3 regions of the Variovorax sp. PEI5 genome follow, and region 2 is predicted to be linked to each of the others. Evidence: predicted binding sites of a transcription regulator. Region 2 holds the regulator's gene; each other region holds the start of a gene.

What was found. The regulator FNR, encoded in region 2, switches genes on or off when oxygen is low (the NO sensors DNR and NnrR bind a similar motif). The targets are predictions, from matches to a motif close to TTGATNNNNATCAA.
Region 1: a site for FNR is predicted at 1,612-1,625, ahead of AC1MLT_RS16790 (universal stress protein). Genes of this name have one in related genera too.
Region 3: a site for FNR is predicted at 2,503-2,516, ahead of AC1MLT_RS16760 (hemerythrin domain-containing protein). Genes of this name have one in related genera too.

The regions. Positions count from the first base shown of each region.
Region 1 covers NZ_JBWXPH010000002.1:59,115-69,628, forward strand. Annotated here, with positions in the region: gene AC1MLT_RS16780 (Crp/Fnr family transcriptional regulator) at 1-464, shown strand, start outside; gene AC1MLT_RS16785 (zinc-binding dehydrogenase) at 473-1,546, opposite strand; gene AC1MLT_RS16790 (universal stress protein) at 1,682-2,536, shown strand; gene AC1MLT_RS16795 (universal stress protein) at 2,661-3,488, shown strand; gene AC1MLT_RS16800 (BON domain-containing protein) at 3,529-4,182, opposite strand; gene AC1MLT_RS16805 (bifunctional aminoglycoside phosphotransferase/ATP-binding protein) at 4,304-5,872, opposite strand; gene AC1MLT_RS16810 (bifunctional acetate--CoA ligase family protein/GNAT family N-acetyltransferase) at 6,043-8,715, shown strand; gene AC1MLT_RS16815 (murein L,D-transpeptidase) at 8,763-9,671, shown strand; gene AC1MLT_RS16820 (hypothetical protein) at 9,724-10,368, shown strand; gene AC1MLT_RS16825 (LysR family transcriptional regulator) at 10,461-10,514, opposite strand, start outside.
Region 2 covers NZ_JBWXPH010000002.1:530,003-540,516, forward strand. Annotated here, with positions in the region: gene AC1MLT_RS18885 (cytochrome ubiquinol oxidase subunit I) at 1-801, opposite strand, end outside; gene cydD (thiol reductant ABC exporter subunit CydD) at 915-2,642, shown strand; gene AC1MLT_RS18895 (ATP-binding cassette domain-containing protein) at 2,639-4,426, shown strand; gene hemN (oxygen-independent coproporphyrinogen III oxidase) at 4,326-5,732, opposite strand; gene fnr (fumarate/nitrate reduction transcriptional regulator Fnr) at 5,819-6,565, shown strand; gene AC1MLT_RS18910 (fatty acid desaturase) at 6,698-7,822, shown strand; gene AC1MLT_RS18915 (LysR family transcriptional regulator) at 7,847-8,770, opposite strand; gene AC1MLT_RS18920 (3-hydroxyacyl-CoA dehydrogenase family protein) at 8,867-9,865, shown strand; gene AC1MLT_RS18925 (beta-keto acid cleavage family enzyme) at 9,862-10,514, shown strand, end outside.
Region 3 covers NZ_JBWXPH010000002.1:47,252-57,765, reverse strand. Annotated here, with positions in the region: gene AC1MLT_RS16770 (cation-translocating P-type ATPase) at 1-1,901, shown strand, start outside; gene AC1MLT_RS16765 (universal stress protein) at 1,895-2,401, opposite strand; gene AC1MLT_RS16760 (hemerythrin domain-containing protein) at 2,557-3,135, shown strand; gene AC1MLT_RS16755 (universal stress protein) at 3,128-3,553, opposite strand; gene AC1MLT_RS16750 (LysR family transcriptional regulator) at 3,692-4,591, opposite strand; gene AC1MLT_RS16745 (mandelate racemase/muconate lactonizing enzyme family protein) at 4,696-5,862, shown strand; gene hglS (2-oxoadipate dioxygenase/decarboxylase HglS) at 5,931-7,334, opposite strand; gene AC1MLT_RS16735 (LysR family transcriptional regulator) at 7,507-8,406, shown strand; gene AC1MLT_RS16730 (hypothetical protein) at 8,632-8,838, opposite strand; gene AC1MLT_RS16725 (alkaline phosphatase D family protein) at 8,988-10,514, opposite strand, start outside.

The sequences.
Region 1 (10,514 bases), 470 kb from region 2:
CCACCGGTCGCCACTCCTGCGATGCCGTGGCGCTCGACACCAGCGAGGTGTGGTCGGTGTCCTATGCCGCGCTGATGGCCGCCGCCGGCGCCCATCCGGCGCTGCTGCAGGCCCTGCACGCGGCCATGAGCCGCGAGATCGCGCACGAGCGCCACTCGCTGATGTCCGTCTGCACCCTGTCGGCCGATGCCCGCGTGGCCGACTTCCTGCACCACTGGGCGCAGTCGCTGGCCGAGCGCGGCCTGCGCACCGATGCCATCACGCTGCGCCTGACGCGCGCGGAGATCGGCAACTACCTCGGCCTGACGCTGGAGAGCGTGAGCCGGGCACTGTCGCGGCTGGCCCGTGAAGGCGTCATCGCCTTCGCCACCCGGGGCCGGCGCGACCTGCTCATCCCCGATGTCGCGGCGCTGTCGGCGTTCGTGCAGCGCTGCCTGGGCCCGGCATCGCTGGTGCTGCAATAGCGCTGTCGTCAGGGCGTGATGGCGACCTTGATGACGCCATCGCGCTGGTGGGCGAACAGCTCGTAGGCGGCCTCGATGTCGTCGAGCCGGAAACGGTGCGTGACCATGGCGCCGAAGTCGACCCGCCGCGCCGCCACCATCGCCATCAGGCGGCGCATGCGTTCCTTGCCGCCGGGGCACAGCGTGGTGACGATGCGGTGGTCGCCCAGCCCGGCGGCGAAGGCGCCCAGCGGGATCCGCAGGTCCGACGAATAGACGCCCAGGCTCGAGAGCGTGCCGCCCGGGCGCAGCACGCGCAGGCAGGCCTCGAAGGTCGCCTGGGTGCCCAGCGCCTCGATCGCCACGTCGACGCCGCGGCCGTCGGTGAGCCGCATGATCGCCTCGACGGCGTCCACGCGGCTGGCGTCGATCACCTGGTCGACGCCCATGCGCCGCGCGACGTCCAGGCGCCCGGACAGGCGATCGACGCCGATCACCAGGCTGGCGCCGCTGAGGCGGGCGCCCGCGCTCGCGCACAGGCCGATCGGACCCTGGGCGAAGACCGCCACCGTGTCGCCGATGCGGATGCCGGCGTTCTCCGCGCCACCGAAGCCGGTGGACATGATGTCCGGGCACATCAGCACCTCCTCGTCGCCGAGCTCGTCGGGCACCGGCGCCAGGTTGGCCATGGCATCGGGCACGCGCAGGTATTCGGCCTGGCAGCCGTCGATGGTGTTGCCGAACTTCCAGCCACCCATCGCCTTCCAGCCATGCGCGGTGCCGGCGCCATCCTGCGAGCCCTGCCCGCACAGGCAGGCGTGACTCCAGCCGCTGGGCGTGATCGCGCCGGCGATGACGCGCTGGCCTTCGCGCAGTCCCGTCACCCCGCTGCCCAGGCGCTCGATCACGCCGACGGGCTCGTGGCCGATCGTGAGGCCGCGGGCGACCGGGTACTCGCCCCGCAGGATGTGCACGTCGGTGCCGCAGAGGGTGGTGGTGGTCACGCGCATCAGCGCGTCGAGCGGACCGATGTCCGGGATCGGCTTCTCGTCGAGCACGATGCGTCCCGGCTCGACGAAGATGGCGGCTTTCATCATGGGCATGGCGTGGGTCCTTGCAGCTTCGATGCGCTGGTCGGCCATTCTTCGCGCCCGGACGACAGCGCGCCTTGATCGGCCTCAACTCCGGGCCGCGCGACCCGCGCGAGCATCGCCATGTCGCCTCACCGGAGCCGTGGCATGTCGTTGCGAACCATCCTCGTCCATCTCGACCATGGCACGCCCTGCGCGGGGCGCGTCGATCTGGCCGCCGCGCTCGCGCGGCGCCACGATGCCCGCCTCGTCGGCCTGCTGCCCTCGGGCCTGCACGACGGCACCATCCCGGCGGCCCTGCTCGCGCCGGGCGGCGACGACTTCATCGCCGGGTCGGCGCATTTCCTGCGGGTGCGCTCGGAAGCCATCGCGCAGGTCTTCGAGGACCGCGTGCGCCAGGCCGGGCCCCTCTCGCACGAGGTGCGCAAGGTCGATGGCACGGCGGTCGACGCGCTGGTGCGGCATGCCCGCGCGAGCGATCTGGTGGTGGTGGGGCAGGTCGGCCAGCATGCCACCGAGCGCGACCCGACCTTGGGCGTGGGCGTGCGGACCCTGCCGCAGGATGTCGCCCTGGGCGCCGGCCGGCCGGTGCTGGTGGTGCCGAGCACCGGCCGGTTCGCCGATGCCGGCCAGCGCGTGCTGGTGGCATGGGACGGCTCGCGCGAGGCGGCCATGGCGCTGCGCGACGTCCTGCAGCTCGTGGATCGCACCTCGCGCCTGTGGCTGATGTCGATGCACGTCGACGAGCCGATCGACGATGAGACGCTCCAGATCGGTCCCGTGCTGGCCTGGCTGGCGCGCCACGGCATCGTGGCCGAAGCCCATCGGCAAGCCAGCTCGATCGACTTCGCGGGCGCGCTGCGCTCGAATGCCGCCGCCTCCGGCGCCGATCTGCTGGTGATGGGCTGCCACGGACACAGCCGCCTGCGCGAGCTGCTGCTCGGCGGCGTCACGCACGCCATGATGGCGCACCTGCACCTGCCGGTGCTGATGTCGCACTGAGGCGTCCGGCCGGGCGCTTGATCGGCGTCAAGGCGTCGCGCCGCCGGCGCCGGGATGATGGCGCCATGCGTCCGACGCCCTCCGGCGTCGGCCCGATCCGGGCCCGCATCCGCAGGAGACCGCCATGACCACGCCGCGCAGCATCCTCGTCCATGTCGACAGTTCCCGCCACGCGGTCGAGCGCGTGCGGACGGCCCGCCGGATCGCCGAGGCCTTCGATGCCCAGGGAACGGGCATGCATTGCGCCGTCTCGGCGATCCTGCGTTATCCCCATGGGCTGGACGCCCTGTCGGCGGAAGCGATCGATGCCTTCGCCGACATCGACCGGCGCTGCCATGCCCAGGCGCGCGCGGCCTTCGTCGAGGGCCGGGCCGGCTCGGAACGCCTGCTGTGGGAGGAGGCATCGGGCAACGAGCCCTTCGACTTCGCCAGGCGGGCCTGCTATGCCGACCTGCTGATCGTGGGCCAGCGCGACGACGCGGATGCCTCGGCCGACGAATTGCCGCCGACCTTCCTGCCCTCGCTGCTGGTGGGCAGCGGGCGGCCGGCGCTGGTGCTGCCCTTCATCGGCGCGCAGGCCAACCTGGGGCGCCGCATCCTGATCGGCTGGAAGGAGACGCGGGAGGCGGCGCGCGCGGTCTCGGCGGCGCTGCCCTGGCTGCGGGGGGCCGCGCGCGTCGATGCGGTCTGCCACGGCCCCGGCGCGGCCGATGCGCTGGCGCGACTGGCGCAGTACCTGCGGGCCCATGGCGTGACGCCGGCCCTGCGCGCCAGCGACGCCCCCGACGCATCCGACATGGGCGAGCGGCTGCTGTCGCTGGCCGCCGACGTGGAAGCCGATCTGCTGGTGATGGGATGCTATGGCCACAGCCGGGCCCGCGAGTGGCTGCTGGGCGGCGCGACCCGGACCGTGCTGGAGACCATGACGCTGCCCGTGCTGATGTCGCACTGAGCGCGGCGCGGGCCGGGCCTCGCCGCGTCGCGCCGCTTCCTCAGGAGACCACGACCAGCTCGTCGATCACCGTCGAGACCCCGGGCGTGGACCAGGCGGCGCCCTGCGCCGCGTCGCGCTCGGCCCAGGAATGGACCTGGCCGCGCAGCGTCACGCGCGCGCCCTCGACCGTGACCGACAGCCGGCGCGCCTCCCGGTCGGCCTGGCGCGCGAGCGCCGCCTGGATCTTGCGCTCGACATCGGCCGGACTCAGTCGCGGCGTGACCTCGATCAGGTTGGTCACGCCCGTCACGCCCATCAGGTCGCGCACGGCGTGCTCGGCGGCCCTGCGCTGGTAGTCCCACTCGACCTCGCCGGTGAGGCTGAGCCAGCCGCCCTCGATCGTCGCCTGGACCCGGTCGTCGGGCACGAGCGCGTTCCAGGCCAGGGCGCGCTCGGCGGCCAGGCCGATGTCGGCATCGGTGCGCTGGTGGTCGAAGGGCAGGCGCACCGTCATCTCCACGGCCAGGGCCTTGACGCCATGCACGCGCCGCGCGGCGTTCTCGGCGGCGAGTTTCTCGGCATGGCTGGCGAGGTGGCCGGTGAGCGTGACCACGCCATCCTTGGCGCTCACCCCGATGTCGGCGGCGGTGATCTCGGGCGTCCAGTGGATTTCGGCCTGGACGTCGTCGCGCAGTTGCGTGTCGGTCTTCATGGGGATTCCTTGGGAGAGGGAGGGTGGGGGACAGGGTGGCGCGGTGACGGTTTCCGATATCGGAGCGCGCGCCGGCGGCCTCGACTCTAGGAGCGGCCGACCGCGCGCGCCTTGCGCTGCGTCAAGGGCGCGCCGACCAGCGCGCGGCGAGCGCCGCGACATCCACCGCCGCGTCGGTCGCGATGTCGATGGTCGCGTCGAGCTCGTCGGCGCCGAGCGGCTCGGCATGGGCGATCTGCCGCGCCAGCACCGCGACATCGGCCTCGGAGGCATCGCCGCGCGTCCGGTCGCGCGCGTCCACGCGATGCTCCAGCGTGGCGCGCGAGGCCCGGCAGTCCAGGATGGCGAAGGGCACGCCCAGCCGCGCGGCCAGCGCCGCGAAGTCGCGGCGTTCGGCGCGGCGCAGGAATGCCGCATCGACGATCACGGGAAGGCCCGCGCGCAATGCGGCATGCGCATGCCGGGCCAGGCGCTCGAAGGTGCGGCGCGTGGCGTCGGCGCCATAGAGGTCGAGGCCGCTGCCGGCCGAGCGCGCCAGCGCATCGAGCCCGAACAGGCGCTTGCGCTCGACATCGGAGCGGATCCGCACCGCGCCGGTGACGCCGACCAGCTGCAGCGCCAGGCTCGACTTGCCCGAGCCGGAGAAGCCATGCGTGATCAGCAGCCGGGCGCGCCGCGCGGCGGGATGCGCGAGCCGCGTCGCGCAGTCCAGGTAGTCGGGACCGGGGCGGGCATCGGCGCCCGGCAGGGCCGTCGCCATGGCCCGCACCAGGGCCCGCTGCACCTCGTGGAAGCCGAGCACGCCCAGCCCGGCATAGTCGCCGCTGGATTGCAGCCAGGCATCGAGCACGCGAGCGGCGAGATCGGCGCGTCCATGCGCCTTCAGGTCCATGGTCAGGAAGGCGAGGTCGGCGACGATGTCGATCCAGCGCAGGGCCGGATCGAACTCGATGGCGTCGAATGGCGTGAGCATCCCGTCGAGCCACACGATGTTGGCCAGGTGCAGGTCGCCATGGCAGGCGCGGATCGCGCCTTCGACGCGGCGCGCCAGCCAGACCGGGCGCAGCGCCGTGGCCTGGGCCCGGACCCAGGCGCGCAGGGTGGCGAGGCGGCCGTCGCCGGTGACCGGTCCCGGGCGCCGCTGATGCTCCAGCTGCTCCAGCTGCTCCAGCCGGTCCAGCACGTCCGTCGCCGCCCGCAGCGTCCGCTCCGGTCCGCCGAAGGGCGAATCCGGCGCCGCGCGGGGCGCCTGCGCGTGCAGCGCCGCCAGCCTCGCGGCCAGCGTGTCGAGCCATTCGGGGCGCACGTGGCGCGTGGTCACGAGTTCGCGCAGCAGCGCCGCCTCGGGAAAGCGCCGCATCCGCACCAGGTGGTCGATCGGCGTTCCGCCGCCATCGAGCGTCGGCGCCGCCGGCGTGCCGCGCACCGGCACGACGTCGAGATAGAGCATCGGCGCGAAACGCCGGTTGATGCGCAATTCCTCCTCGCAGCAGCGCCGCCGCGCCTCGACGCTGCCGAAATCCAGGAAGGGCAGGCGCAAGGGCTTCTTCAGCTTGTAGGCCTCGGTGGCGGTCAGCAGGACCCAGGAGATGTGGGTCTCGACCCGCTCGACCGGCTGGCCGGTGCGTCGTTCGAGCAGTCGGCGCAGCGCGTCGACCAGGGTCGGGTCCGGATCGGAGGGCATGGGCATGGTGTCCAGGGAGCTGCGGTCGGCCGGGCGGCCTCGGACTGCCACGATACGGAGCATTCCGACGCCGGCGCTTGATCCGTCGCAAGTGCCGCGCGGGTGGCGGGCGTCCGCGAGCGCCGGGCACCGCTGCGTCGCGGCACCATCGGGCACCACTCCGGGGAGGTCCTCGCATGAGCATCCGCCATCTCGACCGCCTGCTGTCGCCGGCCTCCGTCGCCGTCTATGGCGCTTCCGGTCGGCCCGGCAGCGTCGGCGCGACGGTCTGGCGCAACCTGAGGGCGGGCACCTTCGCCGGCCCGGTCTATGGCGTCAACCCGAAGCATCGCGCCATCGAGGGCGTGCCGATCTTCGAGCGCACGAGCGCGCTGCCGGCGGTGCCCGACCTGGCATTGCTGTGCACGCCGGCGGCGACCATCCCGGCGCTGGTGGCCGAGCTCGGCGCCTTCGGCACCCGCGCGGTCGTGGTGCTCACGGCGGGGCTGACGGCGGCCGGGAAGGAGGCCGCCCTGGCGGCCGCGCGGCCCCACACGCTGCGCCTGCTCGGGCCCAACTGCCTGGGCCTGCTCAGTCCGCACCTGGGCCTGAACGCCAGCTTCGCCCCCACCGACGCCCTGGCGGGCGATGTCGCCTTCGTCTCGCAGTCCGGGGCGCTGGTCACGGCGATGCTGGACTGGACGCGCAGTCGCGGGCTGGGACTCTCGCACCTCGTCTCGCTGGGCGACCATTGCGACGTCGACTTCGGCGACCTGCTCGACCACCTGGCCAACGACGCGCGCACGCGCTCGATCCTGCTCTACGTCGAGTCGATCGAGTCGCCGCGCAAGTTCATGTCGGCCGCGCGCGCGGCGGCGCGCAACAAGCCGGTCATCGTCGTGAAGGCCGGCCGTTCCCCGCGCGGCATGCAGGCCGCCGCCTCCCACACCGGCGCCCTGGCGGGGTCCGACGCGGTCTACGACGCCGCGATCCGGCGCGCCGGCATGCTGCGCGTGGACTCGCTGCAGGACCTGTTCGTGGCCGTGCAGATGCTCTCGCGCTTCGCCGGCAACCGCGACGAGGCGCTGTCGATCATGACCAACGGCGGTGGCGCCGCCGTGCTGGCCGCCGACGCCGCCGCGCGCGAGGACGTCCCGCTGGCGCCGCTGGATGCCGCGCTGGCGGCGCGGCTCGACGGCCTGCTGCCGGCCACGTGGTCGCACGCCAATCCGATCGACATCATCGGCGACGCGCCGGTCGCGCGCTACGTGGAGACGCTGGCGGCGCTGCTGGCCGACCGGACGGCCGGCGCGGTGCTCTTCATGCACGCGCCGACCGCGATCGTGCGCGGCGAGGACATCGCGCGCGCCTGCCTGCCCGCGCTGCGCGGGCACGAGTCGCGGGTGATGGGCGTCTGGCTCGGCGGCGATGGCGTGGCGTCGGCGCGGCGCCTGTTCCGGGAGGCCCGCGTGGCCGACCACGCGACGCCGGAGGAGGCCGTGCACGCCTTCGCGATGCTGCGGACCTACCGGCGCAACCAGGCGCTGCTGCTGCAGACGCCCGAGGCCGGCGCCACCGTGGCGCCCGACGCCGGTGCGGTCGCGCGCTTGCTGGACCAGGCGCTGGCCGACGGGCGCGAATGGCTGGACGCGCCGACCGCGAGAGCGCTGCTGGGCGCCTATGGCATCGAGACCATGCCGGGCGAAGCGGTGGCCGCGACGGCCGAGGCGGCGGCCGGGGCGGCGCTGGCGCTGGGCTATCCGGTGGCGCTGAAGATCCGCTCGCCCGACATCCTCCACAAGTCCGAGGTCGGCGGCGTGCGCCTGGGCCTGCCGGACGAGCCGGCATTGCGCTGGGCGGCCGCCGAGATGCTGGCCACGCTGCGCGATCGCCTGCCCGCCGCGCGCATCGACGGCTTCAGCGTCGAGCGGATGGCGCACCGGCCCCAGGCGCAGGAGGTCATCGTCGGCGCCCGCATCGATGCCGTGTTCGGTCCCGTGGTCCTGTTCGGCCAGGGCGGCACCGCCGTCGAGGTGATCGCCGACACGGCCATCGCGCTGCCGCCGCTCAACCGCGCCCTGGCGCGGGAGCTGGTCGCGCGCACCCGCGTCGCCCGCCTGCTCGCCGGCTTCCGCGACCATCCGCCGGCGCGGCTCGATGCGCTCTGCGACGTGCTGGTCGCGGTGTCGCGGATGCTCGCGGACCTGCCCCGGCTGGCCGAACTCGACATCAATCCGCTGTGGGTCGATGCGCAGGGGGTGGTCGCGCTCGACGCCCGCGCGCGGTTCGCGCGCGAAGCGGTCGGCGGGGCCGGGCGCTTCGCGATCCTGCCGTATCCGTCCGGGTGCGTCGGCACGCGGGACTGGCAGGGCCGGACCCTCGTCGTGCGGCCCATCCGCCCGGAGGACGAGGCGCAGCACCGCCGCTTCCTGGCCGCGTCGACGCCCGAGGACCTGCGCATGCGCGTCTTCCACACCCGCGGCGAGCTCTCGCACACCGAGCTCGCGCGCCTGACGCAGATCGACTACGACCGCGAGATGGCATTCATCGCCGAGGACCGCGACGAGCGGGGCGAGGGCCAGACGCTGGGCGTGGCGCGCCTGGGCGGCGACCCCGATGGCGTCGAGGCCGAATTCGCCGTGCTGGTGCGCTCCGACCTCAAGGGCCGGGGACTCGGACGGCTGCTGCTGGAACGCCTGATCGACCATGCGCGCGAACGCGGCTTCAGGCGCCTGGTCGGCGTGGTGCTGCGCGACAACCACCGCATGCTGGCCCTGGTCGCCGATCTGGGCTTCGTCGACGACGTCGCGGCGGCGAGCGAGCCGGGCGTGCGGCGCGTCGTCCTGCCGCTCGGAATCGGCCCTGGTTGACGTCGATCAAGGCCTGGGCGCGGCAGCGGCGCAGACTGCCCGCACCCATGAAACCCATCCTGTTCCCGAAGGCCGTGATCCTGGTCGCGGCGATCCTCGCGCTGGCCCTCCCGCCGGCCCCGGGCGCCATCGCCCGGGCCGGGCCCGCGCCGGCCGATGTCGTCGCGGCGTTCCGCGACCGGCTCGACCACGCCTTGCGACCGCCGCCCGACGCGGTCGCCTGGTATGGCCAGTCGGCCCTCGAGGCCCTGGCGCGCGCGGGCATCGCCTCCGCAGCGCAATACGTGGTGGTGGTCGATCGCAATCCACGCGTGCAGGCGGTGCTGGTCTACTGGATCGATGCGGCCGCGACGCCCCTGCTCGTCGGCGCGGCATCGGCATCGACGGGCGGCAGCACCGCCTTCGATCATTTCGAGACGCCCCTGGGAGTCTTCGAATCGACCCTGGACAACCCGGATTTCCGCGCCGAGGGCACGCGCAACGGCAATGGCATCCGTGGCTATGGCGACAAGGGCCTGCGCGTCTTCGACCTGGGGTGGCAGCGGGCCCGGCGGCTCTGGGGCCCGGGTGGCGACAGCGTCATGCGACTGCAGATGCACGCCACCGATGCGGACCGGCTGGAGCCCCTGCTGGGCAGCGCGCGCTCCAAGGGCTGCATCCGCATCCCGGCCAGCCTGAACCGCCTGCTCGACCACTTCGGCCTGCTCGACGCCGACTATCTCGAAGCGGCCGGGGAGGGCGAGCGGCCGTGGGTGCTGCCGCGTGATCAGGAGCCCGCGGATGGCGCGGGCCGCTACGTGATCGTCGTCGAGTCCGATCACGCGCAGCGCCCGGCCTGGGCGCCCGAGGGGTGGAGGCATCGGACCGGCGATGCCTTGATGCGGCGCAATGGGGTCCCGGACCCGCCCGCCTACAGTGGTCTTCCCTCGACAGCCTCGCTGGAGCAAGACCCATGAACACCGCCTCGTCCGGCCCGGACCGCATCGACGACCCACGGCCGGAGCAGCCATGAGCCCGGGCTTCGATCCCGGCTCCGGGCGCCGCGCACGGGCGCGGCTGGTGCTCGCGTTCGGCATCGCCGCCGGCGTCGCCGGTGCCATGGGCGCCGCCTCCGTCGCCGCCGCGTCCGATCCGCCCCCGGCGGCGGCATCCGGGCTGCGGCAGGAGGCCGAGCGCGCGGCGCGCGACGCCGAGACGGCCGCCCGCGAGGCCGCCAGCGCCGCGGCCGATGCGGCGCATCGCGGCCGGCTGGTCACCGGCCGCTGGTCGACGGCCATGGCCGAGGCGGTCCGGCATGCCGCGCGCAAGGCCGCCGATGCCGCCACCCGGCTGGAGGAGAAGACCGCCCTGGCCACCGCGCGGGCGTTCGACGAGACCCGCGACGCCGCGCGGCAGGCGCAGGCCCGCAGCGCCCGCGTGACGGCCGCGACCCGGGACGCGCTGACGCGCGCGGACGAGTCGGCGCGCCGCGCGCTGCAGGACGGCCGGGAGGAGGCGGAGCGGGCGGCCGAGGCGACCCGGGAGGCGCTGGATCGGGCCGAGCGGGCCGCGCGGGAGGCCGCCCACGGCGCGGCCGACTTCTCCCGGCGCACCCTCGAGGCGATCAAGCGTTCCGCGCGGCCGGGCGGCGCGCCCGCGGCGCGGCGCGGCTGATGGGCGCCACGCCGGTGGCGGCACGGCGCGCGGTCGGGGTCCGGGTCCAGATCGAGGATCGGTGGCGATGGCGCGGCGACCGCGCCGGTGGATCAGTCGGGCGCCGCCGGCGCCGCGCCGACGCAACCCGTCAGGTGCGTCACCAG
Region 2 (10,514 bases):
CGGCGACGGCGCGGTGTGCCAGGCCGCCTCGATGGCGGCGAGCTTCATCTTCTGGTTGTCGGTCAGGGCATAGCCGCTCTCGTCGCCCAGCACCACCACCGACAGCGAGGCCGCGAGTCCGAATGCCGCCGCCACGGTCATCGAGCGGCGGGCGACCGCCACGAAGCGGTTCTGCAGCAGATACCACGCCGACACGCCCAGCACGAACACCGCCGCGATGACATAGCCCGCGCTCACGGTGTGCACGAACTTGGCCTGTGCGATCGGATTGAGCAGCACGGCGGCGAAGTCGGTGACTTCCATGCGCATGCTCTCGGGATTGAAGGCGGCGCCGACCGGGTTCTGCATCCAGCCGTTGGCCACCAGGATCCACAGCGCCGACAGGTTGGTGCCCAGCGCGACCATGAACGTGACCAGCAGGTGACCCAGCCGCGACAGGCGCTCCCAGCCGAAGAACATCACGCCGACGAACGTGGCCTCCAGGAAGAAGGCCATCAGGCCCTCGATGGCGAGCGGCGCGCCGAAGATGTCGCCCACGTAGTGCGAGAAGTACGACCAGTTGGTGCCGAACTGGAACTCCATCGTCAAGCCGGTCGCCACGCCCAGCACGAAGTTGATGCCGAACAGCTTGCCCCAGAAGCGCGTGATGTCGCGCCAGACCGGCCGCCCGGTCATCACGTAGATCGCCTCCATGATGACCAGCATGAACGACAGCCCGATGGTCAGGGGCACGAACAGGAAGTGATAGAGCGCGGTGAGCGCGAATTGCAGGCGGGAGATGTCGACGATGCCGGTGTCCATCGGGGTCCTCGGAGCGGGTCGCTCGTGATATGGCGCGACCTTAAGGGCCGGGCGCTCCAGCAACCTTGACCTGGATCAACGACCGGTCCGGACGGATCGACGATCGTCGGCGCATGGCCACTCCCACTCTCGCGCCGGTCGATCCCGCCACCACGGCCGGACGGCTGTTCCTGAAATCGCTGGAGCGCCGGGCGCCGGAACTCGATCGCACCACCGTGCTGCTGCTGGTCGACACGGCCGCCGCGATCGGCTTCGCCGGCGGCCTCGCGGGCGCCATCGCCGCGATTGCCGGGGGTGGCCACGGCCTCGCGGCATGGATCTCGCTGCTCGTGGCATCGGCACTGGCGCGCGGTCTCGCGGCGATGGGGGCCCGACGCCTCGGCGCGCGGGTCTCGGGACGGGCCAGGACCGACCTCCGTCAGGGCCTGGTGCGGCAGGTGCTGGGACGCACCGCCGGCACGGGTGCCGGCGCCGACGCCCGCGCAGCGCCGGACACGGACGGTGGTGGTCGCCTGATGCAGCTGGCCGTCGACGAGGTCGATGCGCTCGATGGCTACCTGGCACGCTTCGTCCCGGCGCGGCGGGCCGCCGTGGTGGCGCCCTTGCTGGTGCTGGGCGCCGTCGCCTGGGCCAGTCCGGTGACGGCGGCGATCCTCGCCACGACGCTGATTCCGTTCATGCTGCTGCTGATGCTGGCGGGCGCAGCATCGGCGAGCGAGTCGCGCCGCCAGTTCGAGGCGCTGTCGCGACTCTCCGGCGTCTTCGCGGATCGGCTGCGCGCCTTGCCGGTGGTGCTGGCCTTCGGTGCGCGGCCGCGCGTCGCGCAACACCTGGCCGAGGCCTCGGCGCAGGTGGCGCGACGCACCCTGCGCGTGCTGCGCCTGGCGTTCCTGTCGTCGGCGGTGCTGGAATTCTTCTCGGCGCTGTGCGTGGCGCTGGTCGCCGTCTACACCGGCTTCGCCCTGCTGGGCCTGCTGCCGTTCCCGGCGCCGGAGCGGCTGACCCTGGCGAGCGCCTTCTTCGTGCTGGCGCTCGCGCCCGAGTTCTACGCCCCGCTGCGGCGGCTCGCGGCGGCCTATCACGACCGGCAGGCGGCCCAGACCGCCGCCGAGCGACTGGCCGCCTTCGACACGTCGTTCGTGGCATCGAAGCCATCGGTACCCCGGCAACGGGCCGCGGCGATGCCGGGGTGCAGGCCGCCCGGCCTGCGCTTCGAGCACCTCACGGTGCATCACGCCGGACAGCCGCTGCCGGCCGTGCGCGACCTGTGCCTGGACATCGCGCCCGGCCAGACCGTGGCGCTCGTCGGCCCGTCCGGCAGCGGCAAGACCAGCGTGCTGCGCGCGTTGATGGGCGCGGCGCCACGGACGGCCGGCCGCATCCTGCTCGATGGCGAGATGCTCGCCCCCGACGAGACGCTGGCCGGGCGCGCGGCGTGGATGAGCCAGGCGCCGTTGATCGTGCCCGGCACGCTCGAGGACAACCTGCGCCTGACCCGGCCCGAGGCCTCGCCCCGGGCGCTGGCGGACGTGATCCGGCTGACCGGCCTGGAAGCGATGCGGGCGCGGCGCGACGGCGGCGCGTCGACGCGGCTCGACGATCGCGCCAGCGGCGCCTCCGGCGGCGAACTCCGACGCATCGCGCTGGCACGCGCGCTGCTCGACCCGGCCTCGCTGTGGCTGCTCGACGAACCGACCGCCCACCTCGACATGGCGGCCGAGACCGAACTGATCGACCTGCTGGCCCGCACCCGCGCCGGGCGCACCACCGTGATCGCGACGCACAGCGAACGGCTCGCCGCCATCGCCGACGTGGTGGTCCGGCTGGAGGCTCCGGCGTGAGCGGGTCGCTCGCCACGCTGCTGGCCACGCAACGTCGCCGTCATCGTCGGACCTGGCGCCAGGCCGGCCTGTGCGCGGCGCTGGCGGCCGTGGCCTCGGTCGCATTGCTGGGCGTATCGGGCTGGTTCCTCGCCAGCGCGGCGGCGGCGGGCGGCGCGGGCCTGGCGGCCGCCACAGCCTTCAACTACCTGCTGCCGAGCGCCTGCATCCGGCTGCTGGCCATCCTGCGGACCGGAGCGCGCCATGGCGAGCGCCTGCTCGGACACGCGAGCGCGCTGCGCACCATGGCCCACCTGCGCCCGATGCTGTTCGATGCCCTGTGCGCGGCGCGCGGACGACGCGCTCCGGCTGCGTCATCGACGACGACGGTGACGACCGGCGAGGCCACGACGGCGCTGATGCAGGACCTCCGGACGATCGAGGACCATCTGATCCGCGGCACCGCCGTGCGCGGGGCGCTCGCCGCGCTGGCCTGCGGTGCGGCGCTGGTCGCGCTGGCCGGCTGGCCGGCGCTGCTGGTGCTCGCCATGGCGGCGCTGCTGATCGCCGCATCGATCCGGCATCTGAGCCGGCGCGCGCGCGCCGCCGCCCGGGCCGTGCGCGAAGCCACCGGCGCACTCAAGGAGGAACTCGGTCGTCTCGCCGCCGCCGACGTGGAACTGCGGTGCTACGGACTCGAATCCTGGGCGCACGCGCGCATCGCCGCATCGAGCCGGACGATCGAAGTCCACCAGGGCCGTCTCGCCCGTGTCGACGGCTGGATCGACGCCGTGCTGCCCGCCGTCGCCGGCCTGGCCGTCGCCGCGACCATCGCCCTGACGTGGCAGGCCGGCGCTCCGCTCGCGGCGCTCGCCGCACTGGCGATGCTCATGGCGCTGGAGGGCCTGGGTCCGTGGACGCGCGGCTTCGCTCAGCGCGGCGCGGTCCAGGTCGCCACCCGCCATCTCGACCGGCTGCTGGACCCGCAGCGGACGGCGGATGCAACGGCCACGGCCACTCCCTGCGGTCCATCGGTCGTCCCGGATCACGAGTCACCCCACGTGGCACCCTGCATCGATCTGCGGCGACCGGTCCGCGCGCATCTGCGCGCCGGCGACCGCATCGCCCTGGTCGGCCCGTCCGGCTGCGGCAAGACCACCCTGGTCGAGCAGCTCCTGGGCCTGCGCCCCATCGACCCCGGAACCGTTCTCGTCGATGGCGTCGACCTGGCCGACCGCGACCTCGATCCCGACCTGCTGCGACGCGCCTTCGCCTGGTCGCCCCAGGACGCGCTGCTGCTGGGCGCGACGGTGCGCGAGAACCTGGCGCTGGCCGGCGCCGACATCGACGAGACCGCGATGTGGCTGGCATTGCGCGACGCCGCGCTGGACGAGCGCGTGCGCGCCCTGCCACAGGGCCTGGACACCTGGCTGGGCGAGGACGGCGCGCGGCTGTCGGGCGGCGAGCGGCGGCGCCTGTCCCTGGCGCGGGCCTGCCTGTCCGAGGCGCCCTGGCTGCTGCTGGACGAGCCGACCGAAGGCCTGGACGCCGTCACCGAGGCCCGCGTGGTCGAGCGCCTGGCGCGCCGGCTCGAGCGCACGCGGCAAGGCCTGATCCTGGTGTCGCACCGCCCCGCCCCGCTCGCGCTGTGCCACGACGTCGTCCGCCTGGACGCGTCGCCGGCCCCCCGCCGCCCGGCACGCCCTACAGGACGCGCGAGTACTGCGCGCGCGCCGCGTCGGCCTGCAGGTAGCGGTCGAACACCATGGCGATCGAGCGCACCACGTACCACCCCGATGGCGTGACGACGATGGCGCCCGGCTCCAGCGCCACCAGGCCCTGGTCGGCCATCGGCCGCAGCAGCTCGAGCTCGGCGTGGAAGGCTTTCTCCATGTCGATCAGGCAGGACTGCGCGATGGTCTCGTACTCCACCCGGCCCTGGCACATGAGCGCCATGATGATGTGGCGCCGCGTCAGGTCGTCGCGCGAGCAGGCCAGACCGCGCGCCACGGGGAAGCGTCCCTGGCGCAGTGCGTCGCCCCAGTCGGCGAGCGACTTCTCGTTCTGGCTGTAGCAGCCCGCCACCTGGCCGATGGCGGAGACGCCCAGCCCCAGCAGGTCGGCGGCGGGCTGGTCGGAGTAGCCCTGGAAATCCCGATGCAGACGACCCTGCCGGCGGGCGACGGCCAGGGCATCGCCGGGCAGCGCGAAGTGATCCATGCCGATGTGCTCGTAGCCGGCCGCGCTCAGGCGGCCCGATGCGTTCGCCAGCATCGCCAGGCGCTGCGCGGGTGATGGCAGCGTGGCCGCGTCGATGTGGCGCTGCGGCTTGAAGCGCCGCGGCAGGTGCGCATACGCATAGAGCGCGATGCGGTCCGGGCGCAGGCGGCAGACCTCCTCGATCGTCGTGGCGAAGCGCTCCGGCGTCTGCCGGGGCAGGCCATGGATCAGGTCGATGCTGGTCGAGCGCAGACCGAGCTCGCGCGCCCGCGCGATCAGGCGCTCCACGCTCTCCAGGCTCTGCTCGCGATGCACCGCGCGCTGGACCTCCGGATCGAGATCCTGCACGCCCAGCGACAGCCGGTTGAAGCCCATGGCGGCCAGGCGTTCGAGCCGCTCGGCATCGGCGGTACGGGGGTCGACCTCGATCGACCATTGCGCGTCCGGCTCGATCGCGAACGCCTGGCGCAGCCGTCGCGCCAGCGCCGCCAGCTGCGCGTCGGACAGGAAGGTCGGCGAGCCGCCGCCCAGATGGATGCGCGAGACCGGCGCGCCCAGGCCCAGCGCCCGCTCGTGCAATGCGATCTCCAGCATCAGCAGCCGCAGGTAGTCGTCGGCGCGCTCGTGCCGGCGCGTCACGATCTTGTGGCAGGCGCAATAGAAGCAGACCGACTCGCAGAACGGGATGTGCACATACAGCGACATCGGCCGCGATGCCGTGCCGCGGCCCTCGCGGCGCGCGGCCAGCGCCCGCGCGTAGTCGTCGGCGCCGAAGGCCTCGACGAAGCGGTCGGCCGTCGGATAGGAGGTGTAGCGGGGACCGGGGCCGCCGTAGCGGGCCATCGTTTCGGGTCCGGGATAGGGGCCGGTGCGGATCGGGGAGGGATGCATCGGACGACTGTGCCGCGATCGGCGTCCCATTCCCTTGACCGAAGTCAACCGGGATGCACGCCGTCGATGCATACTGATCGATGCCCATGGACACCCCGCTCCTCACCCCTCGTCCCGTGCCTTCGGTGCAGGCCATGAAGACCGCCTGTTCGAGCTGCAACCTGCGCGAGCTGTGCCTGCCCGTCGCCCTCCAGGACAACGAGCTGGAACGGCTCGACTCGCTGGTGGACCAGCGGCTGGCCGTGCCGCGTGGCGAGACGCTCTATCGCGCCCGCGACCCCTTCCGCTCGCTCTATGCGGTGCGCTCCGGTTTCTTCAAGACCCTGGTGACGACGGCCGACGGCCGCGAGCAGGTCACCGGCTTCCTGATGGCCGGCGAGCTGCTCGGCTTCGATGGCATCGGCACCGATCGCTACAGCTGCGACACGGTGGCGCTCGAGGATTCGCAGGTCTGCGTCATCCCCTTCGAGCAACTGGAGGCGCTGTCACGCGATTTCCTGCCACTGCAGCGCCAGTTCCACCGCATCATGAGCCGCGAGATCGTGCGCGACCACGGACTGATCCTGCTGCTGGGCAGCATGCGCGCCGAGGAGCGGCTGGCCGCTTTCCTCCTCAACCTGACGCAGCGGCTCGCCTCGCGCGGCTTCTCCTCGACCGAGCTGGTGCTGCGCATGACGCGCGAGGAGATCGGCAGCTATCTCGGGCTCAAGCTGGAGACGGTCAGCCGCGCCTTCTCGAAGCTGCAGGACCAGGGATTGCTGGCGGTACGGCACCGGCAGGTGCGCGTGGTCGATCCGGCGGGACTGCGGCGGCTGGTCGACACGCTCTGCTGACGCGCGCGCCCGCACCGGCCGGGTCGCCGGTGGACGGGCGATGCGTTTCCACCATTCGCTGATCTGCGTCAACGTCGCCATGGGCGACTGCGCCTACGCTGCAGGCCTCCTTCACAGCCCGCTGCCTTTCCCATGCTCCGTCCGACGGTCGATGACCTCCCGCCACCCCAGCCCCAGGCCCTGCCGACCGACGCCACACTGCCGCATCGCAAGATCCTGCGCGAATGGCTGCGGCCGTTCGCGCGGCGCAGCACCCCGCGCGCCCTGTGGCTGCTGGGCCTGGACCTGCTGCTGGAGGCGGCGCTCGTCGCGGGCGCGGCGCTGTTCGATTCCCTGGTGCTCCAGACGGCATGCGGCATCCTCGCGGGCCTGGTCATCGGGCGCCTGTTCATCATCGGACACGACGCCTGCCACCAGAGCCTGACACCCCGGCGATCGCTCAACCGCTGGCTCGGGCGCATCGCCTTCCTGCCCTCGCTGACCCCGTACAGCCTCTGGGACATGGGGCACAACGTGGTCCACCACGGCTTCACCAATCTGAAGGGCGTCGATTTCGTCTGGGCGCCGCTGACGCGCGCCGAATATCAGGCCCTCGGTCCCGGCCGGCGCTGGCTGCAACGCCTCTATCGCAGCGGCTGGGCGCCGGGGCTCTACTACCTGCTGGAGATCTGGTGGCACCGGATGATGGCGCGCGACCGGACGGCCCAGACCGAGCGCCCCGTGTATGCGCGCGACTGCCGGCTGGTGACGACCTTCGCGCTGCTCTGGCTGGCGGGCGTCGTCGGCGCCGCCGTCGCGACGGGGCGGGCGCCCGGACACGCCGCCTTCACGGTGTTCGCCGCCTTCGTGCTGCCCCTGCTGGTGTGGTTCACGATGATCGGCTTCGTGGTCTACGTGCATCACACGCATCCGCGCATCTCGTGGCACGACGACCGCGCGGCCTGGCAGCGTGCCCAGCCCTTCGTCTCGACCACGGTGCACCTGGTGTTCCCCTGGCGGATCGGCGCCCTGGTGCACCACATCATGGAGCACACGGCGCACCACGTGGACATGAGCATCCCGCTCTATCGCCTGCGGGCGGCGCAGGCCCGGATGGAGGAACTGCTGCCCGGGCGCATCGTGATCCAGCACTTCTCCTGGCGCTGGTATTTCGCGACGGCGCGGACCTGCAAGCTCTACGACTTCGAGCGCGCCGCATGGACCGACTTCCACCACCGCCCGACCGCGACGCCCCCGCGCCACGCGGGCAGCGCCTGACCGCGATCCCGCGAACGCGCCGGCTCAGGCCGCCGCCGCGACCGGCGGCGCGCGCTCCATCTCGCCTCTGAGCAGCTCGACCATCCGCTCGGCCGCCGGCGACAGGCCGCGATGGCGCGGGCTGACCAGCCCGATCGGCCGCCGCAGCACCGGCGCGCGCAGCTTGCGCCAGACCACGCCGGGGCGGTGCGCCACCTGCGCCGCGAGTTCGGGCAGTGCGCTGACGCCGAGTCCGGCCGCCACCATGGCGGCGATGGTCGCCAGATGCTCGACCTCGTAGCGGGGCGCGAAGCGCAGCTTGTGCGTGAGCAGCGCCTCGTCGGCGTACTGGCGCACGCTGGTGCCCGATGGCATGGAGATGTGCGGCAATGCCGCGATGTCGGCCCAGGCCAGCGCCGTCCGGCCCCGCGCCAGGGCGTGGTCGGCGCCCAGCAGCAGCACGAAGGCATCGCCCGACAGCGGCAGGTAGTCGAGATCGGCATGCGCCGGGTTGGCCGCCGTCAGGGCGAAGTCGACGCGGCCCGCCCGCACCATCTCGAAGGCGGCGGCGGACAGGCTGTCGACCAGCTCGAGCTGCACGCCCGGATGGTCGAGCGCGAAGCTCGCGAAGGCGCGCGGCACCACCGTTGCCGCCAGCGACGGCAACGCGGCCAGCGCCACGCGACCGGTCTGCAGCTCGGTCACGGCGCGCACGCGGCGCACCGCCTCGTCCATCTGGTGGCGCACGAAGCGCGCCTGCTCGGCGAACACCTGGCCGGCGGCGGTGAGCTGGACCGCCCGCGTCGTGCGGTCGAACAGGCGCGTCGCGAGCATCGCCTCCAGGCGCGCCACCGTGCCCGAGACCGCCGACTGCGACAGATGCATCCGCAGCGCCGCGCGCCGGAAGCTCAGGGTCTCGACCAGCGTCAGGAAGACATCGAGTTCCTGCGCGCTCCAATTGATCTTCATGGGTGATCAGTCTATTCAAAAAATCGTCTGGACCTTGCAATCGCGCCTGCCTAGACTGCGCGGCAAACGCACACCAACGAACCGGAGACACAGACCATGAACCCTTCCGTGCAGGCGCGCGGCGCGCGCACCGTCGTCGTCGGCGGCGGCACCATGGGCGCCGACGTCGCCATCGTGCTGGCTCGTGGCGGCGCCCGGGTGACGGTGGTCGAACCCGATCACCACCAGCGCGGCCGGCTGCTGCCGCATGCGAGCACCGAACTGGCCACCGCCGGCCTCGCCGGCCGTGCCGAGCGCATCGACTGCGTGACGCGGCTGGAGGAGGTCGACTGGTCGGGGGTCGCGCTGGTGGTCGAGTGCATCACCGAGCAGCTGGCTCCCAAGCAGGCCCTGTTCGCGCGGCTGGTCGACCTGGCGCCGGCGGACGCGGTGCTGGCCAGCAACAGCTCCAGCTTCCCGATCAGCGCCATCGGCATCGGCCTGGCATCGCCCGGTCGCATGCTGGGCCTGCACTTCTTCATGCCGGCCCACCTGGTGCCCCTGGTGGAGGTGGTGTGCGGCCCGCACAGCGATCCGGACCGCGCGGCCTGGCTGTCGGACTTCATGCGCCGCTGCGGCAGCGTGCCGGTGCTGGTCCGCAAGGACAAGCCGGGCTTCCTGGCCAACCGGCTGCAGCATGCCCTCTCGCGCGAGGCCTTCGCGCTGATCGACGAGGGCGTGGCCTCGCCGGAGGACGTGGATGCCGCCGTGCGCTTCGGCTTCGGCTTCCGCTTCCTGGCCGCCGGCCCGGTGCTGCAGCGCGACCACGCCGGCATCGAGGTCCACTGCGCCGCCGCGGCCACCATGTATCCGACCCTGTCCAACACGCCGGAGCCGGCGCTGGCCCTGCGCGAGCGCGTCGCGCGCGGCGACCTCGGCATGAAGACCGGTCGCGGCTTCTTCGACTGGCCGGAGGACCGGCGCCGCGCCGAACGCATCCGCTACGACACCTTGTTGCGCCAGGGCCTGGCGCTGCTCGCCGCCGAACTGCCCCCGGTCGAGCGCGACGACCCCTCCGCCCCCTCCGCTTCCTCCCTCCCCGATCCACGACCATGACCACCCTCCGGCCGGCGCTCGACGACGCCCTGATCCTCACCGTCGCGCCCAATGGCGCCTACAAGCAGCCCGCCGATCATCCGGCCGTGCCGATCACCGCCGAGGCGCTGGCGGACACCGCCAAGTCCTGCCTGGACGCCGGCGCCGCCATGCTCCACATGCACATCCGCGAGCCCGGCGGGCGCCACAGCCTGGATGCCGAGGGCTACCGGCGGGCGCTCGATGTCGTGCGCCGGGCCGTGGGCGACGAGATGGTGCTGCAGGTCACCAGCGAGGCGGCCGGCCGCTACCAGGCGCCCGAGCAGATCGCGATGGTGCGCGCGCTCCGGCCCGAGGCCGTCTCGATCGGCCTGCGCGAGATCGACAAGCCCGCCATCGGCGAGGCCGGCCTGCGCGAGTTCTTCGGCTGGCTGGCGCGCGAGCGCGTGATGACCCAGGTCATCCTCTACGACGTCGCCGACGTGCGCCGCTGGCAGGCGCTGCGCGCCTCGGAGGTGATCCCCGAGGCGCCGTGGTTCCTGCTGTTCGTGCTGGGCCGCTACACCGCCGGACAGACTTCCGACCCGCGCGACCTGCTGCCCTTCCTGGCCGTCCACGACGACGCCCAGCCCTGGGCCGTGTGCGCCTTCGGCGCGACCGAGAACGCCTG
Region 3 (10,514 bases), 480 kb from region 2:
CCCTGCTGACGCCACGCGACAGCCGGCTGCAGCGGGAACTGCGGCGCCTGGTGGTCGGGGTGGCCTGGCTGGCGGCCTTCACCTGCCTGGCCGCGGCGGCCGTCTTCGCGCAGCGCGATGGCTCGTGGACGCAGGGTCTGCTGGTCGGCCTGACCCTGGCGATGTCGCTGATCCCGGAGGAATTCGCCGTCGTCTGGAGCGTGATGCTGGCGATCGGGGCCTGGCGCCTGGCGCGCCTGAACGTGCTGACGCGCCAGCCCCAGGCGATCGAGGCCCTGGGCACCACCACGGTCCTGTGCGTCGACAAGACCGGCACCTTGACGCACAACCGCATGACGCTCGTCGCGCTGCACGATGGCGACCAGAGCATCGAGCCGGGCGGCGGGATCCAGGCGCCGGGCCTGCGCCGGCTGCTGGCCGGCGCCCGCCGCGCGAGCGGACCGGAGGGCATCGAACCCATGGACCAGGCGGTGCGCGCCGCCGCCCGGGCGGCCGGACTGGAGGCGGACGAGTCCGGCTGGACGCCCGGACCGCACCGGGGCATCCGCGCCGGCTCGCCCATGGTGATCCACTGGTGGAACGCGCCGCGGGGCGCGTCCCGTCACGTGGTCGTCAAGGGCGCCCCCGAAGCCGTGCTCGCCTGCTGCGACGCCGACGCGGACACGCTGCGCGGACTGCGCGAGACCGCCGACCGGTGGAGCGCCCAGGGGCTGCGGGTGCTGGCCGTGGCCGAGGGTTGCGCCGCCGGCCCCGGCCCCGGCGCCGATGCCGCGCTGCCCCCGGCGCCGCGCCTCGAACCACTCGGCCTGCTCGGCTTCGCCGATCCGCTGCGCGCGGAGGTGCCCGCCGCCATCGAGGAATGCCACGCCGCCGGCGTGCGCGTGATCATGATCACCGGCGACGGCGCGCTGACGGCGCGGTCGATCGCCCGCGACGCCGGCCTGGTCGACGACACGGCGGCCCGGGTGCTGACCGGCGCCGAGCTGGATGCGCTGGACGACATCGCGCTCGGCCGCTGCCTGCGCGAGGTGAGCGTGTTCGCGCGGATCGATCCGGCGCAGAAGCTGCGGATCGTGCAGCTGCTGCAGCAGCAGGGCGACGTCGTCGCGATGACCGGCGATGGCGTGAACGACGCGCCCGCGCTGAAGGCCGCCGACATCGGCGTCGCCATGGGGCGGCGCGGCACCGACGTCGCGCGGGAAGCCGCCTCCCTGGTCCTGCTGGACGACAACTTCGCCTCCCTGGTCGAAGCCGTGCGCGCCGGCCGGCGCATCTTCCTCAACCTGCGCAAGGCCCTGGGCTATCTGTTCGCGGTGCATGTCCCCATCGTCGGCGTGGCCCTGATGCCGGTGGTCCTGGGCGGGCCGGTCCTGCTGCTGCCGCTGCACGTGGTGCTGCTCGAGCTGCTGATCGACCCGGCCTGCTCGCTGGTCTTCGAAGCCGAGGCGGCGCCCGAGGACGGCATGCGGGTGCCGCCCCGGCCCCGCGACGAGCGGCTGTTTCCACTCGCCACGGCCATCCGCGCGCTGGCCCTGGGCCTGCTGGCCTTCGCCGGGGTGGCCGCGGTCCAGGGGGCCCTGCGCCTGTGGAGCGACGCCAGCGTCGAGGAGCTGCGCCGCGCCAGCCTGGGATCGATCGTGCTGGGCAACCTGCTGCTGCTGGTGTGGTTCCGGGCGGCGGGGCTGGCCCGCCTGGCGACCAACCCGGTCTTCAATGCCCTGATCGTCGGTGTCTGCCTGATCTGGCTGGCCCTGATGCTGGCACCCGGCGCCGGCGCGCTGCTGGGCCTGCCCGCCGAGTCCTCGCCCTGGGCCTGGGCGGTGCTGGCGCCGGCGCTCTGGGCCGCCTGGCAGCTCGCCCACCGCCATGGCCCCGGCGCCACGGCGCCACGGATTCACTGAGGAGGCCGCAGGCCCGCCGGGACGGTGAAACGTTCCGCCTCGGCCCGGGCGGCCTCGGGCGCCCGCACGAGCAGCACCGGGACCGGGGAGTGGCGCAGGATGTGCTCGGCGCTGCTGCCCATGACCCAGCGGCCCAGGCCGCGGCGTCCATGCGTGCCGAGCACGATCAGCTCGGCGTCCGATGCCACGGCCTCGGCGATCACCTGCTCGTGCACCGACCTGCGGAAGCTGTCGAGCAGCACGCAGTCGGCCGGCACGCCGGCGTCGGCCGCCTGGTCCCTGGCCTCGGCCAGCAGCCGCTCGCCCGTGCCGCGCAGTTCGCCGAGCCAGTCGCCCGAAGGGCCGGCGTATGCGTCCATGGCGAGCGCGCAGGAGAGTTCGTCGATGACGTGGACCAGCCGCAGGCGCGCGCCGATCAGTCCGGCCAGCCGGATGGCTTCGCGCAGCCCCCGGCGCGAGGTCGAACTGCCGTCGACCGGAACGAGGATCCTGCTGTACATGATGTGCTCCCTGACGTGGATGGAAAGGGTCCAGTCTGCGCAGCCGGGCGGCCCCGCGCCCTGATGCCGATCAAACTCCCGGCCCGGCGGAACGCGGTGGCTTGACATGGAGCAAGCTCGCGCGGCGCCGGATGCGCGACCCTCCGAAGATGCAGATGCCCGCCACCTCCACCCACGACGCCCTCACGACCATCCGCCGGGAACATGCCGCGCTCAGGGCCGTGCTGCGCGCCCTCGTGATGCTGCTCGAACGCCATCGCCGGGAGGGCACGGCGCCCGATTTCGCGCTCCTGCGTGCGATGCTCTTCTATGTCGACGAATTCCCCGAGCAACGTCACCACCGCAGGGAGAGCGAGGTGCTGTTCCCCAAGCTGCGCGCGCGCACGCCGCTCGCGCGCGAACTGCTCGATCGGCTCGATCACGACCACGCCTGGGGCGAACGCCGGATCCGCCACGTCGAGCACGCGCTGCTGGCCTTCGACATGCTGGGCGAATCCCGCCGGCGGGCCTTCGAGATGGCGGTCGACGACTATGCCGACTTCTACCTGCGTCACATGGCGCTGGAGGAGCGCGAGATCCTGCCGCTGGCCGAGCGCGTGCTGACGCGGGACGACTGGGACGAGCTCGACGAGGCCTTCGCGCGCAACCGCGACGCCCTGGCCGGCCAAGCGTCCGATGCCGTCTACGACGGCTTGTTCGCGCGCATCGTCTGCCTGCTGCCCGGGCCTACTTGACGACCAGTACCGGCTTGCCCGACAGGGCCAGCACGCGTTGCGCCACCGAGCCCAGCAGCAGGTCGGCCATCGCGCCGCGCCCCTTGGCGCCCACGACGACGAGGTCGAAGGCGCCCTGGTCGGCGCAGCGCACGATCTCCTGCGCCACGTGGCCGATGCGCAGTTCGACGTCGTGCGCCACGCCGGCCTCGTCGAGCAGCCGGAGGGCGGCCTCGACGTCCTTCTCCCCGAGTTCGCGCAGGTAGTCGTCGACCTCCGCGCGCCCCACCAGCGAACGCGCATGGCGCAGCGCCGTGTCGTCGTGCACGCTGATGAGCGTGATGCGGTCGCGCGTGCGCAGCCGCCGGTCGAGCTGGATGGCGTATTCGACGGCCCGCAGCGCGGGTGCCGAGCCATCGGTGGCGACGAGGATTCTCATGATGTGATGCTCCGTTGGAAGAATGGCCAGCCCGTGCGGGCTGGGTCCATTCTTGGGCGCGAGCAGGTGGCGGCGGCTGATCGAGATCAAGGTTTCGACCGATCGGGTGCCTGCCGGCCCGGCGGCGGCCGCGGCGCCTCACTCGTCGGCGGCCACGCGCCAGAAGTCCTCGGCGGTCCTGCCGATCGGCTCGAGGTCGCGATACAGCCGGATCTCCAGCGGCACGTTCCAGTCGTCGTCCGCGGCACGCGCGAGGCGGCCCTGGTCCAGGTCCTCGGCCACCAGGGTCAGCGGCAGCCAGGCGACGCCACGGCCTTCCAGCGCCATGGCGCGCAGGAGCGACGCCAGATGCGCCGTGAAGGCCACCGGGCCGGCCAGGGCGTCGAGCTTCTGGCGGATCAAGGTCCGCATGATCCGGCCCAGGCCGGACTCGTCGGTGTAGAGCAGCACCGGCACCCGCGAGCCGGCGGCGCGCGCGAGCGCATGGCGCGGCCGGCCGTCGGCATCGGCCGCCGACACGGCGATCAGGAGGTCCTCGCCGATGCGGATCGACCGGTGGGGCTCGCGGTCGAGTTCGCCCGGGACCTCGGGGTGGGCATGGCTCAGCACGAACTGCACCTTGCCCTGCGCCATCAGCAATTCGCAGCGTTCCAGGACATCCGAGCGCAATTGCGTCGGCCCCAGGGTGATGCGGGTCTCGAGACTGCGGATCCAGCGCGGCCAGAAGGTCGTCGACAGCGCGTGCGTGCAGGCCATGCGCAAGGTGATGGAACTGGCTTCGGAGATCCTGCGGGCGTCCTCGGGGATGCGGGTCACGCGGAGCATCAGGTCCTGCGCGATCCCGACGAACCAGTGGCCGACCTCGGTGAGCCGGGCCGGCTGCGAGTCGCGATCGAACAGGTCGGCGCCGAGCCATTCCTCCAGGGCCCGGATGCGGCGGCTGAAGGCGGGCTGCGAACTGTGCCGCTCCTCGGCCGCGCGCGAGAAATTGCCCGTGGCGGCCAGCGCCATGAAGTCGTCGAGCCAGATCAGGTTCATGGGCGGTTCGTCCAGCGCATGGAAGTTGAGGAAATGAGCATTGGCCGGGCGGATCGATCCGGACGACCATCCGGTCCTTCCCTCGAACCGTCCTGGAGACCGCCATGAAGATCGTCGAAATCCGCGAGAAGACCCTGCCCATCAGCTCGCCCATCCGCAACGCCTACATCGACTTTAGCAAGATGACCCTGAGCCTGGTGGCCGTCATCACCGATGTGATCCGCGACGGCGAGCCGGTCGTGGGCTATGGCTTCAACTCCAATGGCCGTTATGGCCAGGGCAAGCTCATGCGCGAGCGCTTCATCCCGCGCGTCATGGAGGCCGACCCCGCCTCGCTGGTCGACGACGCCGGCACCAACCTCGATCCGCACCGGATCTGGAACGCGATGTTCACCAACGAGAAGCCCGGTGGCCATGGCGAGCGCTCGGTGGCGATCGGCACCATCGACATGGCGGTCTGGGACGCGGTCGCCAAGATCGAGGGCAAGCCGCTGTTCCAGCTGCTGGCCGACCGCTACGGCGACGGCCGGCCCGACCGCAGGATCTTCGTCTACGCCGCCGGCGGCTATTACTACCCGGGCCAGGACCACGGGAAGCTGCAGGACGAGATGCGCAGCTACATCGACCGCGGCTACACGGTGGTGAAGAAGAAGATCGGCGGCGCCTCGCTCGACGAGGACCTGCGGCGCATCGACGCGATCATGGAAGTGCTGCAGGACGGCCAGAAGCTGTGCGTCGACGCCAACGGCCGCTTCGACCTGGAGACCGCCATCGCCTACGCCAAGGCGCTGTCGCAGTACGACCTGTTCTGGTACGAGGAACCGGGCGACCCGCTGGACTTCGAGCTGCAGGCGGCGCTGCGCAATTTCTACAAGAACCCCATGGCCACGGGCGAGGACCTGTTCTCCATGCAGGACGCGCGCAACCTGATCCGCTATGGCGGCATGCGCCCGGACCGCGACTGGCTGCAGTTCGACTGCGCGCTCAGCTATGGCCTGGTCGAGTACCTGCGCACGCTGGACATGTTGAAGGAGCACGGCTGGTCGGCCAGCCGCTGCATCCCGCACGGCGGCCACCAGATGTCGCTCAACATCGCCGCCGGCCTGGGGCTGGGCGGCAACGAGAGCTATCCCGACCTGTTCCAGCCCTTCGGCGGCTTCCCCGATGGCGTCAAGGTCGAGAACGGCTTCGTCACCCTGCCCGACCTGCCGGGCATCGGCTTCGAGGGCAAGGCCGACCTGTACCGCGAGATGCGGGCCCTGTCGGCCTGACATCGGTCACCGTGGCGGGGCCCACCCGAGGGGGCCATGGCATCGATGCCACCGCGAACCCGACCGGTTCACGCCGCCGCCCTCGCGGCGGCCCGGTCGCGCGCGTCGAGCGCGGCCAGGACCGCGTCGATCGAGCGCTGCTGGGCCGCCTCGTAGAGCGCGAACTCGTCGAGCACCGGCGCGCCGAGATCGCGCTCGAAGGCCTCGCGGGCCTCGTTGGCCCGGTAGCTGCGCTGCTCGGTGCCGCCCAGGTTGGACTGGAAGATGCCGGCGGCGCTGACCGGCAGGAAGTCCTCGTAGACGATCGGCTCGGCCCGCACGGCGCCCGCGGCCACCAGCGTGTCGAGATCGCGGCTCGCCCCGGCCCCGGCCGCCGGATGGTCGGCCACCAGGTAGTAGCGGAAGAAGGCCAGGGCGTCGCGGCGGATCGTCTCGAGATCGTCCGGAAAGGCGCCGAAGGCAGCGGCCAGGCGCGCGTCGTATGCCGTGCCGGCCGCAGCGGCCGGCGCGGCATCGCGCACGCCGGCCAGCAGGTGGTCGTAGAGGGCGCGGCCGGCCCGCGTGAGGGCCATGCCACGCTGCTCGATCTCGCCGAAGCGCGCGGTGTGGCGCCCGGCCTCGTCGGCGCCGGCGAAGCGCACGGTCTCCTGCAATGCCTTGAAGCTGGTCTGGCGCAGCAGGATCGGATGGCGGCGCCTCGGCGGGCCCTCGACGACATCCTTGGCCGCGATCCCGCGCCGGGGCATCCCGGCCTGCGCGGCGTCGATGTCGAGCACGCGGGGCGTGAGGTGGTTGATGTGCGGCCCCCGGAAGCAGACCACGTCGGCGATCAGGCGATGCGCGTCGTGCAGCCGCGCGTAGGTGGATGCGTCGACGGTCGACTCGCCATGCCAGCGGAAGGTCTCGCGCACCTCGGCGACGAACTCGTCGGCTTCGCCATCGGTCAGGCCGCCCGCCGACTCGGCCAGCGCCGTCAGCGCCAGCGCGCGCGGCGTGAAGATGGCGCGCCGCGCGAGGATGCGCGCGGCCTCCTCGCGCAGCGCGACGTCGCTGATCAGTTCGAGGCGCAGCAGCGAGGTGAAGAGCCGGAACGGATTGGCCGCCAGGGCCTCGTCGGTCATCGGCCGGAAGGCCGTCGAGTGGACCGGCACCCCGGCGACCGAGAGGTCGTAGTAGCCCACCGGCCGCATCCCCATGACGGCGAAGATGCGCCGCGCCTGGGACAGCTCCCGCGCGCTGCCCAGCCGGATGGCGCCATGGCGCTCGACATGCAGCCGCTCCAGGTCGCCGGCGCGCGCCAGGGCGGCCTCCAGCCCGGGCGCCTCGGCCAGGTGCCGGGCGTTGATGTCCGCCACCAGGTCCAGCAGGGTGCCGTATTGCGGCACCTCGCGTCGGTACATCTCCGACATGGCGCCGGAGAAGCGGGAGCGGATGGCGTCGGGCGCGACGAGGACGGCGTGGGAGGCGGACATGGGTTCCTTGAGGGGCGAGCGTCGGAGGGGCCGGACCTTCCCGCGAGATGTCGGGCGGTTCATTCCCCGATCTCACAGCCTGGCCGACCACGGTTGTCATTCTGTGAACGACGGCGATGCCGGTCAAACGATGAATCGACGCTACTTGATGAGCCAATAGAATGACCTCGCCATGGCCATGTCCCGACGTTTCCTGCCGCCGATGGCCGCGCTGTGCGCCTTCGAGGCGGCGGCCCGGCATCGCAGCTTCACCGCCGCGGCCGCCGAGCTGCACCTGACGCAGAGCGCGGTGAGCCGGCAGATCCGCCAGCTCGAGGACCTGCTGGGCGGCGAGCTCTTCGTCCGCGAGCGGCAGACGGTGTTCCTGAACCGGGCGGGCGAGGCCTATGCGCGCGAGATCCGCGAGGCGCTGCGCCAGATCTCCGGCGCCACGCTGGGCTTCCGCGCCAATCCCCAGGGCGGCACGCTCAACCTCGGCATCCTGCCGACCTTCGGCACGCGCTGGCTGGCGCCCCGGCTGCCCGATTTCTTCGCCCGCCATCCGGGCGTCACCCTGAACCTGAGCACGCGGCCGGAGCCCTTCGACTTCCAGTCCGGCTCGATGGACGCGGCGATCCACTTCGGCGCGCCGCACTGGCCGGGCGCCGAGCTCGACCTGCTGATGAGCGAGCAGGTCGCTCCCACCTGCAGTCCCGGCCTGCGCGAGCGCCATGCCTTCGCGACGCCACGCGACCTCCTGAGCGCTCCCCTGCTGTACCTGGAGAGCCGGCCGGATGCCTGGGAACGCTGGTTCGAGGCCATGGGCATCGCGGTGACCGAGGCGCCCGGCATGCGGGTCGACCAGTTCGCGCTGGCCGCGCAGGCCGCCATCTCGGGACTGGGCGTGGCATTGCTGCCGCAGTTCCTGGTTCGGGCCGAACTCGAGCGCGGCGACCTGGTGCTGGCCATCGACGCGACGGTGCCGAGCGACGCCTGCTACTACCTGGCCTGGCCATCGAACCGCGCCGGCCATGCGCCGCTGGAGGCCTTCCGCGCCTGGCTGATCGACGTGGCACGCAGCGACACCGGCTGACCGCGCACCGTTTGCCGCGGTCGCTGGCCGCCGAGGGCATCGGCGCGCAGGATCCGGGCACCCAGTCGTCTCGGCTGGACATCGGGTTCCTCACCCGGGTGGCGGCGGCGGACGCGTGGCGTTCGAGCGCGCGGACACCCTCGAAGGCCTCTACGACCCAGCGCGTGGCTACTGATCGACGAACACCGATGCGCACTCGCGTCGATGCATGCCGACGGGTCCGGCTCAGGCCAGTCCCATGGCGCTGGCGGCCACCAGGGCGTCGTTGAAGAAGGCGAACTCCGTGCTCAACTGCCGGTCGTGGAGATCGAACAGCGCGTAGCCCGGCACCAGCGGTTCAGGTGGCGACCGACCCTCGGCGGCATGGACCAGGACCTCGACGACATAGACGACACCGAGCTGGACCTTCACGCGACGATCGGACACTGTCATGCGGACTCCATGGACGCCATCGGCACCGCGCGATCGACGGCGTCGATCCTCGTCGCGGCGCGCGATGCATGGATCACGCTCGGATGGCCACGCCCAGTATCCGGAGCCTGTCTGAATCCCGCGTGAATGCATCCGGCGTCGAATGCGGATCAACCGCCGAGCACCTGCAGGTTGCCCGCGCCGGGCAGCACGCGCAACGTGCGCGCGACCCTGGCCGAATGGTCGCGGCTGAGGATCGTGCTCACCTCGACATAGTCGCTGCGCGCCTCGCCCGGGGTCAGCGTCAGCACCACATAGCCGCGCTTGCTGGTCTCGGCATAGCGCAGGTCGTCGACCATGCGCCGGAAGCCATCCGAGAGCACGTCGTTGGCGATCAGCGGCAGCACCCGCTCGAAGCCCGGGGAGGACACGGAGGGCACGGCGAACTCGACGCCGACGCGGCGCCCGGCCATGTCGGTCAGGTCGCCGGCCCAGGCATTGTGGGTGTCGCCGGCCAGCGAGATCAGGTTCTTGCCCTGGTCGCGCGCCAGGCCCAGCACGGTCTCGCGCGCGGCCGGATAGCCATCCCAGGCATCGAGGTTGTAGGGCGCCTTGGGCTGGGCGATCAGGGCCTTCTGGCTGTCGCTGCGCGCCACCTCCGGGGTCGACAGCGCCAGCAGGTAGGCGCCCAGCGTCTCGGGCGTGATGGCGCTGGCCACGCTCAGCGGCAGGGCCATGCGCGTCATCAGCACCTGCTGGCCGAGCACCTGCCAGGTGGCGGCCGAGGCGGCCATGCGGCCCGCCAGCCAGTCGACCTGCGCCGCGCCGAGCAGCTGGCGCGTGGGCGATGCCGCCTCGCCCGCGAGGTACTCGTCCAGGTCGAGTTGCTTGTCGCGGCCGATGAGCCGCGTGTCGAGCATGTGCAGCGACGCCAGGGTGCCGATGTCGAAGGAGCGATAGATGCGCAGCGGATTGGCGGGATCGGGCAGCCGGGTGGGCAGCCATTCGTGATAGGCCTGCACGGCGGCGGCGCGGCGCGCGGCGAAGGCGCCTTCGGTGGCCTCGTCGTGGTTGCCGGCGCCACCGGACCAGGCGTTGTCGGCCAGGTCGTGATCGTCCCAGACCGCGATCATCGGCAGGCTGGCATGCATCGCCCGCAGGTCCTCGTCGGTGCGGTACTGCGCATGGCGCTGCCGATAGTCCTGCAGGGTGAGGATCTCGCGATCGGGCGACGACACGCGATCCAGCGCGATCGCCAGCTGCGAGGCATAGCCGAGCGGTCCGAACTCGTAGATGTAGTCGCCCAGGTGCAGCACCAGGTCGAGGTCGGTGCGCGCGGCGATCTCGGCATAGACGTTGAAATAGCCGGCCGGGAAGTTGGCGCACGACACCACCGCCAGCCGGGCCTGCGCCACGCCGCCCACCGGCAGGGTCTTGGTGCGACCCGCGGGCGAGCGGTCGCCGCCGAGCGCGAAGCGATAGAAGTAGACGCTGCCCGGCTGCAGCACCGAGGCATCGACCTTGACGGTGTAGTCGCGGTCCGGTCCCGTGAGGGCGCTCCCGCGCGCGACGATCACACCGAAGCCCGCGTCGCTGGCCACTTCCCAGTCGACGCTGAGATTGCCCGGTGCCGCCGGGGTCACGCGGGTCCAGAGGATGACCCGGTCGGCAAGCGGATCGCCACTGGCCACGCCATG